One region of the Streptomyces sp. NPDC056527 genome, then DNA from elsewhere that is predicted to be linked to it. Evidence: riboswitches for the same ligand, from Rfam matches in the RefSeq annotation. Region 1 holds a riboswitch; the other holds the start of a gene.
What was found. Region 1 has a riboswitch for cyclic di-AMP ahead of ACFQ7Q_RS30915 (transglycosylase family protein). Riboswitches for the same ligand answer to the same signal wherever they lie in the genome.
Positions count from the first base shown of each region.

Region 1 (4,605 bases):
ACGTTCACCGTCATCTCAGCAGTCACGCGAAAGGCCCTCCGTATGCGCTCCGGGAACGGACGACACCGCAGACCCCGCCAGGCCCCCGCCATAGTCGTCGCCGCAGGCGTGACCGGATCCGCCCTGGCGCTGCCGTTGCTCGCCGCGGGTTCCGCCTCCGCCGCCGACGCCGCCACCTGGGACCGGGTGGCCGAGTGCGAGACGGGCGGCCTGTGGAGCGCGCACTTCGGCAACGGCCTCTACGGCGGACTCCAGTTCACGCAGGAGACCTGGGAGGCGTACGGCGGTCTGGCGTACGCGACCAGTGCGGATCTGGCGAGCCGCGCCCAGCAGATCGCGGTGGCCGACAAGGCGCTCGCCGCCGGCTCCACGCAGTGGGCCACCTGTGCTCCGATCGCCGGACTGAAGAACGACGGCACCTCTCCCGGCGTCGACCCCGGGCCGGCGGTCACGCCGGAGGAGTCCACGGGTCCCGTGGCGGAGTCGAACCGCACGGACGGCCTTCCGGCCACCCCCGGGGCCACCGCACCCGAGACCACCAACCCTGGGACGACCTCGCCCACGACGTCGGACCCGACCGCCACCCCCGACGCGTCCGTCACGCCCTCCGAGCCGGCTGCTCCCGGCACCGGCAAGCACCGCGGCGACGCGGCCCCGGAGGAGACGGGCAATCCGGGCAAGAGTGGCGAAAACGGTCGTCATGCCGCACCGACGGACACGCCGACTGACGCGCCGACAGGTGAAGCGACCCCGGGCGAGGATGGGGATAAGTCGGACAGTACGGATGTATCGGGTGCAGAGGACGCCGAGGGCAACAAGGGCTCGAAGGGCGTCACGGACACCAAGGGCGCTTCGGGCGAATACACCGTCCAGCCGGGCGACAACCTCACCGACATTGCACGGGAGAACGAACTCCCGGGCGGCTGGGGTGCGCTCTACGACGCCAACCGCTCGACGGTGGGTGCCGATCCCGACCTCATCATCCCTGGCCAGAGCCTGGATCTGACGATCGATCTCCTCCCGGCGAAGGGTTAGTTCGGGACTGTATGTCCGGTTCTGTGCAACTGAGACATGGGTCTCTTTGCCTCAACTGGCATATCGCGTCCGCAAAGTTTGCTTCCGTCATCTCTCACCTGCGTAAACACCCTTCGTCCCGAAGTGGGTACGGGCGATATTTCCCCAATGGGTGTCTTTGAACTTCGACGGGGTCTGTGTCTACGGTCAGCACCGCTCGCCACCGCGGGCCCCGTCGACCGATACGCCGAATCCTGCCGTCGGCCGATGGGAACAGTCGTCGCGTCATGCGCCGAAGGCAGGAGCGGGGGACCCAAGGTAAGTGCCGCCCCCGGCCGTTGAGACAGACGGCCGACGGAGCGGCTTGGGGTGAAGCCGCGCGCTAGGTCGCGCGGCCGGGCAACTCACATGGCCCGAACCCGACAGCTCACCTCGTAGGCGTCGGTGAGGAGATCCCCCATGCTGTTTTCCGCCAAGGGCAAACACCGTCGTGCCTCCAAGGCCACCCGCGCCGTCGCCCTCGCCGGCATCGCCGGTGTCGCCGTCGCCGCGCCGCTGATGGCCGCCGGGTCCGCCTCGGCCGCGACCGCCTCCGAGTGGGACGCCGTCGCCCAGTGCGAGTCCGGTGGCAACTGGGCCATCAACACCGGCAACGGTTACTACGGTGGCCTGCAGTTCTCCGCCTCCACCTGGGCGGCCTACGGCGGCACCGCGTTCGCCGCCAGCGCCGACCAGGCCTCGAAGTCGCAGCAGATCCAGATCGGCGAGAAGGTCCTGGCCGGCCAGGGCAAGGGTGCCTGGCCGAGCTGTGGCGTGGGCCTCTCCGGCGCCGCCTACACCGGCGCCGCCGAGACCGCTCCGGCCAAGCCCGCTCCGGCTGCCAAGCCCGAGCGCAAGGCCGAGCAGCCGACGACCCGCAGCGAGCAGCGGACCGCGCCGAAGGCCGAGGCGAAGACCGTCACCACCCCCACCGGCAAGAAGGTCGCGAAGGGTGACGGCGAGTACAAGGTCGTCGCCGGCGACACCCTGAGCAAGATCGCCGCCGCCAAGAAGATCGAGGGCGGCTGGGAGAAGCTCTTCGAGCTGAACAAGGACGTCGTCGAGGACGCCGACCTGATCTACCCGGGCCAGCAGCTTCACCTGAAGTGAGCCCGGCGGTTCGCGTGAGTCCGGCGGCTCACGCGGCCCCTCCGACCCTCCCGCGGTGACCACCCCGGCCCGGCACACCCTCCCCCGTGTGTGCCGGGCCGGGGTTCCGCGTTTCCCGGGCCCCTGTGCGCAGGGGTTCCCGCAGGCCGGCCATCCGCGTTACCGGTGAGTAGGTCTGGGGTGTTTTGCCCCGGGATACCTGCCCTCGGGTCCTTTTTCGTCCCAGGGGGCGGGCGCCGGGCGGGCGGGAGCCCCGGAGCCGGTTAGGCTCTTGGCGCAAGGCCAAAGCGACCCTGCACAGCAAGCGTCACATCTAGCGTCACATCCCAGAAGGAGATGCTCGTGCCGTCCATCGACGTCGTCGTAGCCCGGGAAATCCTGGACTCCCGAGGCAACCCCACGGTCGAGGTCGAGGTCGGCCTCGACGACGGCAGCACCGGTCGTGCTGCTGTTCCGTCCGGTGCCTCCACCGGTGCGTTCGAGGCCATTGAGCTCCGTGACGGAGACAAGAACCGCTACCAGGGCAAGGGCGTCGAGAAGGCCGTCCTCGCCGTGATCGAGCAGATCGGCCCGGAGCTCGTCGGCTACGACGCCACCGAGCAGCGCCTCATCGACCAGGCCATGTTCGACCTGGACGCCACCGACAACAAGGCCTCGCTCGGCGCCAACGCCATCCTCGGCGTCTCCCTCGCCGTCGCGCACGCCGCGTCCGAGGCCTCCGACCTCCCGCTCTTCCGCTACCTGGGCGGCCCGAACGCGCACCTGCTGCCCGTTCCGATGATGAACATCCTGAACGGCGGCTCGCACGCCGACTCCAACGTGGACATCCAGGAGTTCATGATCGCGCCGATCGGCGCGGAGTCCTTCTCCGAGGCCCTGCGCTGGGGCACCGAGGTCTACCACACCCTCAAGGCCGTCCTGAAGACGAAGGGCCTGTCCACCGGCCTCGGCGACGAGGGCGGCTTCGCCCCGAACCTGGACTCCAACCGTGAGGCGCTCGACCTCATCCTGGAGGCCATCAAGCAGGCCGGCTACGTCCCCGGCAAGGACATCGCGCTGGCGCTCGACGTCGCCGCGTCCGAGTTCTACAAGGACGGCTCGTACGAGTTCGAGGGCAAGTCCCGCTCGGCCGCCGAGATGACCGAGTACTACGAGGAGCTCGTCTCCGCGTACCCGCTGGTCTCCATCGAGGACCCGCTGTTCGAGGACGACTGGGCCGGCTGGAAGGTCCTCACCGACAAGCTGGGCACCAAGGTCCAGATCGTCGGCGACGACCTCTTCGTCACCAACCCGGAGCGTCTGGCCCGCGGCATCGAGGAGGGCACCGCCAACGCCCTGCTCGTCAAGGTCAACCAGATCGGTTCGCTGACCGAGACCCTGGACGCCGTCGAGCTGGCCCAGCGCAACGGCTTCAAGTGCATGATGTCCCACCGCTCCGGCGAGACCGAGGACGTCACCATCGCCGACCTGGCCGTCGCCACCAACTGCGGCCAGATCAAGACCGGTGCCCCGGCCCGCTCCGAGCGCGTCGCCAAGTACAACCAGCTCCTGCGCATCGAGGAGATCCTCGACGACGCCGCGGTCTACGCCGGCCGCAGCGCGTTCCCGCGCTTCAAGGGCTGACACCGGCTCAAGGGCCGTCCAGCCCGTCGTACATACGTCCCCGCACCCGGTCCCGTACCGTGTGCGGGGACGCACGGTTTCCGGCTCAGGAGAAGGGGAGGCGACACGACATGGCCGCGAAGGACCGGGACCGGTTCTCGACCGCGACCCGGATCAGGCTGCTCGGTGAGCAGACCGCCGCCCGTGTCTACCGCTCCCAGACCCGCCGCCAGGCCCGCCGCTCGCGGCTCACCGGCCGCGCGGCCTTCCTCGCCCTGGTCGTCTGCTCGCTGGTGGTGGCACTCGCCTACCCGATGCGGCAGTACGTCTCCCAGCGCGGCGAGATCGCCGAGCAGGAGCGCCAGGCCGCCGAGGCCGCAGCCCGGGTGGAGGAGCTGCGGGACGAGAAGGCCCGCCTCCAGGACCCGGCCTACGTCCGCCGCCTCGCCCGCGAGCACCTGCACTACGTGCTGCCCGGCGAGACCGGCTTCACCGTGAACGACCCCGAGGCCGAGCGGGCCCGGCGCGAGGAGCAGAGCGCGGCCGACCGCCCCTGGTACTCCGACCTCTGGGACGGCGTCGACCGGGCCGACGCAAGCCGTTAGCGCTCCGACGCGAGATGATGGGCCCACACCTCGGGCCCGGCCGGCCCCACCGCGGGCCGGTCCGTCCCACGCGACCGGAGCCGACCGCCCGGACCAGACCGCCCCCGACGAGAAGACAGACGCAGGCATGGAAACGCCCCCTCCGCAGACCGCACGCACCGAGCCCACCGACGCGGACGTCGCCGCCTTCGAGGCACAGCTCGGCCGCCCGCCCCGGGGGCTGCGCGCCATCGCG
Region 1 is NZ_JBHTTQ010000097.1:18,510-23,114, forward strand. Features, by position in the region: gene ACFQ7Q_RS30910 (transglycosylase family protein) at 43-1,035, shown strand; cyclic di-AMP (ydaO/yuaA leader) riboswitch at 1,295-1,470, shown strand; gene ACFQ7Q_RS30915 (transglycosylase family protein) at 1,474-2,163, shown strand; gene eno (phosphopyruvate hydratase) at 2,500-3,786, shown strand; gene ACFQ7Q_RS30925 (septum formation initiator family protein) at 3,897-4,370, shown strand; gene ACFQ7Q_RS30930 (DUF501 domain-containing protein) at 4,498-4,605, shown strand, end outside.

Region 2 (4,605 bases), on a different contig from region 1:
GCGCCCCAGCTGCGAGCCCTGCGCCGACGGCGCGGGCTGACCCTGGAGGCCGCCGCCCAGCGGGCCGGTCTCTCCCCGGCCCATCTCTCCCGGCTGGAGACGGGCCGCAGGCAACCCTCGCTGCCCATGCTGCTCGCTCTCGCCCGCATCTACGGTACGACGGTCGCCGAGCTCCTGGGCGAGGTTCCGCCGGAGCGTGATCCGGTCGTCAGGGCGGGCCGGTCAGAGCCCGTCGAGGCCGACGGCTGGATCTACCGCCAGGCCGGCGGACCCGGTCGTGCGATGCAGGCGCTTCGGGTCCATGTGCCGTACGCCACCCGGAGCGACATCGTGCGCGTCCATCCCGGGGAGGAATGGCTCCACGTCCTCGAAGGTCAGGTGCGCCTCGCACTCGGCGACACCGTGCACGTCCTGGATCCCGGGGACAGCGCGCACTTCGACTCGCTCACCCCGCACCGCATCGGAGCCGCCGGCCGCGGCGGGGCCGAGCTGCTCTTCGTCCACACGCTGATGCAGAGCCCCGCCGCCGAGCTGTGCCTCGGCGACGGAACCCCGCATCTGCGCTGAGCCCTTCGGAAGGGTCGGATATGTCCGAGAAGTCCGCACCTGTCACCGGTGAAGAGCGCGACGGGGGCAAGTTCCCCAAGGGTCTTGTGCTCCGGCTCTTCGCCTATCTGGTGGCCGGGCACCTCTTCGCCGGTTTCCTCTACCTGCTGTTCATGCTCGGCGGGCAGAACCAGTAGCGGGCAGGGTCACGCCTCGGCGACGAGCCGCTCGCGCAGCCGCTCCCGAGTCTCGGGGGCGAGCGTGAGGCCGTCCGTGAGGTAGCTCTCGACCGTGCCCCAGTTCTGCTCGATCGTCTCGAACGCGGCCCGCAGGTACTCGACGCGCGCGTCGAAGAGCGGGCTGAGCAGCTCCATCACCTCGGGCGACATGGCGTCCGCGGCGGTGGAGCTGCGGCGCACCTTGTACCGGCGGTGCGGGTCGTTCGACTTCACGTAGTCGGCCTCGATCGCCTCGCGCTCGACGCCCACCGCGAGCAGCGAGATGGCGATCGACAGGCCCGCGCGGTCCTTGCCGGCCGCGCAGTGCATCAGCGCGGGAACGCTGTCCTCGGCCATCGCATGCAGGATGCGGCTGTGCTCCGCGGTCCGCTCGACAATCATCTTCCGGTACGAATCAGACATTCGGGCGGCCGCCTTGCCGTCGCCCAGGATGGCGCGGAGCTGCTCCAGCTCGCCCGTGCTGACCAGCTTCCAGAACTCCTTGCCGTCGGCCGGGTCGTTGAGCGGTATGTTCACATTTCGTACACCCGGAAGATCGACGTCCGGGCCCTCGACCTTCCGGTCCGCCTGGTTGCGGAAGTCGAAGATCGTGTGCAGTCCGAGGGTGGAGAGGAAGGCCGCGTCCTCCTCGGTGGCGTGCGCGAGGTGGCCGCTGCGGAAGAGGCGTCCGAACCGCACCGATCCGCCGTTCACGGTCGGCAGGCCGCCCACGTCCCGGAAGTTGCGTACCCCCGTGAGCTCGGGTTCGGTCGACGGGACCTGAGGCAGCTGCTGCGTCACGAGTGCTCCTGAAGGTTGGCTGATCGAGATCGGTTCCTCGGCCAATCATCCCGGGTGGCGTCGGCTGCGCACACCCCCGGGGCATGGGAATGGGTGTTCTGTCCGAATTGGGCCCTTAGGCATAACGCGCCCTGTTAATAGGGGAGATGGGTTCCCATGCGTGAGCAGCGTCATAAAAGTGACGGACCGTGCCTGATCGTTCCGGGCAAACTCCGTACCGGAAAAGGGGATCGAGGTTCCGCCCTCCACGGAGGGTGACCGGAATTCGGCGCGGATATCCCGGCCCTGAATGCGAGAGAAAAGTGGTGGCTTGTTCGCGCCGACCCCGCTCGTCTACGGTCACCGTCAATCCGGTCGGACCGCCGAATCCTGCCACCGCCCGGAATCCGCACCCATCCACGTAAGGCAGGAGCGGGGGACCCAGGTAAGTACGCCGAACCGGTCGATCCGGACGGCTTGGGGTTAAGCCGCGTGAGAACGCGGCCGGACATCTCCAGTCCGAACCCGACAGCTCACCTCGCAGGCGACGGAGAGGAATTCGCCATGCCCGCAAAGGGTAAGCATCGCCGTCCCAAGGCCAACCCGATCACGCGCGGATTCGTCGCCGCCGGCACCGGTGGCGCCGTCGTCGCCCTGCCGCTCCTCGGTGCGACCGGAGCCCACGCCGCCGACAAGGGCGCCCCGACCGTGACGCCCGAGCAGGCCGTCGCCGCCGTCGCCGCCGCTCCCGCGAAGGCCCCGGCCGCCGACAAGGCCGCCAAGCCGAAGACGTACTCCGTCGTGCGTGGCGACTACCTGTCGAAGATCGCCTCCGAGCACCACCTGGCGGGTGGCTGGAAGAAGCTCTACGAGGACAACCGCCAGGTCGTCGGCGGGAACCCCTCGCTGATCCTTCCCGGCATGAAGCTCACCCTCGGCGCCAAGTCGACGGCCAAGGCCGCCGCGCCCAAGGCCGCCCCGAAGGCCGCGCCCAAGGCGGAGAAGTCCTCCACCGGTTCGGGCGAGCGCAGCTCGCGCAGCAGCGACCGCGGCACGGTCGAGTCCACCCAGGCCCCGGCGTCCACGCCGGCGCAGGCCGCCCCCGCCAAGGCCGCGTCCTCCGGCTGGGTCGCCCCGGTCAGCGGCGGCATCTCCACCCCGTACCGCGCCTCCGGCGCCATGTGGTCCTCCGGCTACCACACCGGTGTCGACTTCATCGCCTCCTCCGGCACCTCGGTCAAGGCCGTCGGCGCGGGCACCGTCTACTCCGCGGGCAACAGCGGCTCGTACGGCAACGAGGTCGTCATCCAGCACGCCGACGGCACGTTCTCGCAGTACGCCCACCTCTCCTCCCTGGGCGTCTCCGCCGGCCAGACCGTCACCGGCGGCCAGGAGATAGGTCTCTCCGGCTCGACCGGCAACTCCACCGGTCCGCACCTGCACTTCGAGATCCGCACCGGACCGAGCTACGGCTCGGACATCGACCCGCTGGCCTACCTGCGCTCGCACGGCGTCAGCATCTGACGTACACCCAGCATCCGAAGGGGCCCGGCACCTGTGTGCCGGGCCCCTTCGCGTACCGCCGTATTCCGGCTTGGCGGAATCTTGACCGGTGGCGTATCTCACCCGGCGTCAACCCCTCCTTACGGTCGCGTAGGTCACACCCATAAGGGAAAGATGAGTTCCCGTGGCAGACGATTCGAGATCAAGAGACATGGACGTATTCGGGTCGTACGCGGCGATCGGTGACAGCTTCACCGAGGGCGTCGGAGACCCCGGCCCCGACGGGAAGTACGTCGGATGGGCGGACCGTTTCGCGGTCCTGCTCGCCGACCAGCTGCCGGAGCACGACGCATTCCGATACGCCAACCTGGCCGTACGCGGCCGCCTCCTCGACCAGATCGTCGAGGAGCAGGTCCCCAGGGCGAAGGAGCTCGCCCCCGACCTGGTGACCTTCTGCGCGGGGGGCAACGACATCATCCGCCCGGGCACCGACCCGGACGACGTCGCCGAGCGCTTCGAGCGCGCCGTCGCCGATCTGACCTCGGCCGTCGGCACGGTCATGGTGACGACCGGCTTCGACACCCGCGACGTACCCGTGCTGCGCCATCTGCGCGGCAAGATCGCCACCTACACGGCCCATGTCCGGGCCGTCGCCGACCGCTACGGCTGCCCGGTCCTGGACCTGTGGTCGCTCAAGTCGGTGCAGGACAGGCGGGCTTGGGACGACGACCGGCTGCACCTCTCGCCCGAGGGCCACACCCGGGTCGCGCTGCGCGCCGCCCAGGTCCTCGGTCTGGAGGTGCCGGCCGACCCGGACCAGCCGTGGCCGCCGCTGCCGCCGCGCGGCACGCTGGAGGTGCGCCGCGACGACATCAACTGGGCCAGGGAGTACCTCGTGCCGTGGATCGGCAGGCGGCTGCGGGGTGAGAGCTCGGGGGACTACGTGGAGGCCAAGCGGCCGGACCTCATGCCTCTGTGAGCGCGGCGGGGACGCGTTCCAGGACGCCGCCCGCGAACACGTCGTACAGCGGCAGCGTCTCCAGATGGACATATCCGATGTGGCAGTCGCAGACGGCGAGGGGGCAGGCGCGTGGCCGCAGGGCCGCGCGGTACGAACCGTCGTAGAGGTTGCCGAGCTCGGCCTTCACGAAGTGGCAGCGTCGCACCGTCCCGTCACCGTCCACCGAGATCACCGACTCGCCGGTCCGGCAGGGGAGACCGGCCGAGGGGTGCGGACGACGGCTGTACGGGAAGAGGGGGTCGAGGGCCGTCCAGCCCTCGGCCTCCCCATCGGTGTACGTGTGCCCCTCGGCGGCGTTCACCCAGAGGTAGACCTCGGGTGGGAGATCGTCCCGCAGCCGCCGGGCGTGCTCCCGGTGATCGGGCAGGCCGACGATCCCGACGCTGAAACGCGTGCCCCGGGCGGCCAGGTCACGGCACTTGGCGAGGAAGCGGTCGTAGGGCGTCTGCCCCGGGTGGTACGTGCACCAGAGCGCGAGGGTCTCGGGATCGGCCTCGGCCAGCCAGTCGGTGCGACAGCTGAGATTCGTCTGGATCG
Region 2 is NZ_JBHTTQ010000012.1:36,246-40,850, forward strand. Features, by position in the region: gene ACFQ7Q_RS09425 (XRE family transcriptional regulator) at 1-567, shown strand, start outside; gene ACFQ7Q_RS09430 (DUF6126 family protein) at 588-743, shown strand; gene ACFQ7Q_RS09435 (tyrosine-protein phosphatase) at 753-1,565, opposite strand; cyclic di-AMP (ydaO/yuaA leader) riboswitch at 1,916-2,104, shown strand; gene ACFQ7Q_RS09440 (peptidoglycan DD-metalloendopeptidase family protein) at 2,109-3,068, shown strand; gene ACFQ7Q_RS09445 (SGNH/GDSL hydrolase family protein) at 3,232-4,026, shown strand; gene ACFQ7Q_RS09450 (STM4011 family radical SAM protein) at 4,013-4,605, opposite strand, start outside.
Region 2: another riboswitch for cyclic di-AMP. It lies ahead of ACFQ7Q_RS09440 (peptidoglycan DD-metalloendopeptidase family protein); the one in region 1 lies ahead of ACFQ7Q_RS30915 (transglycosylase family protein).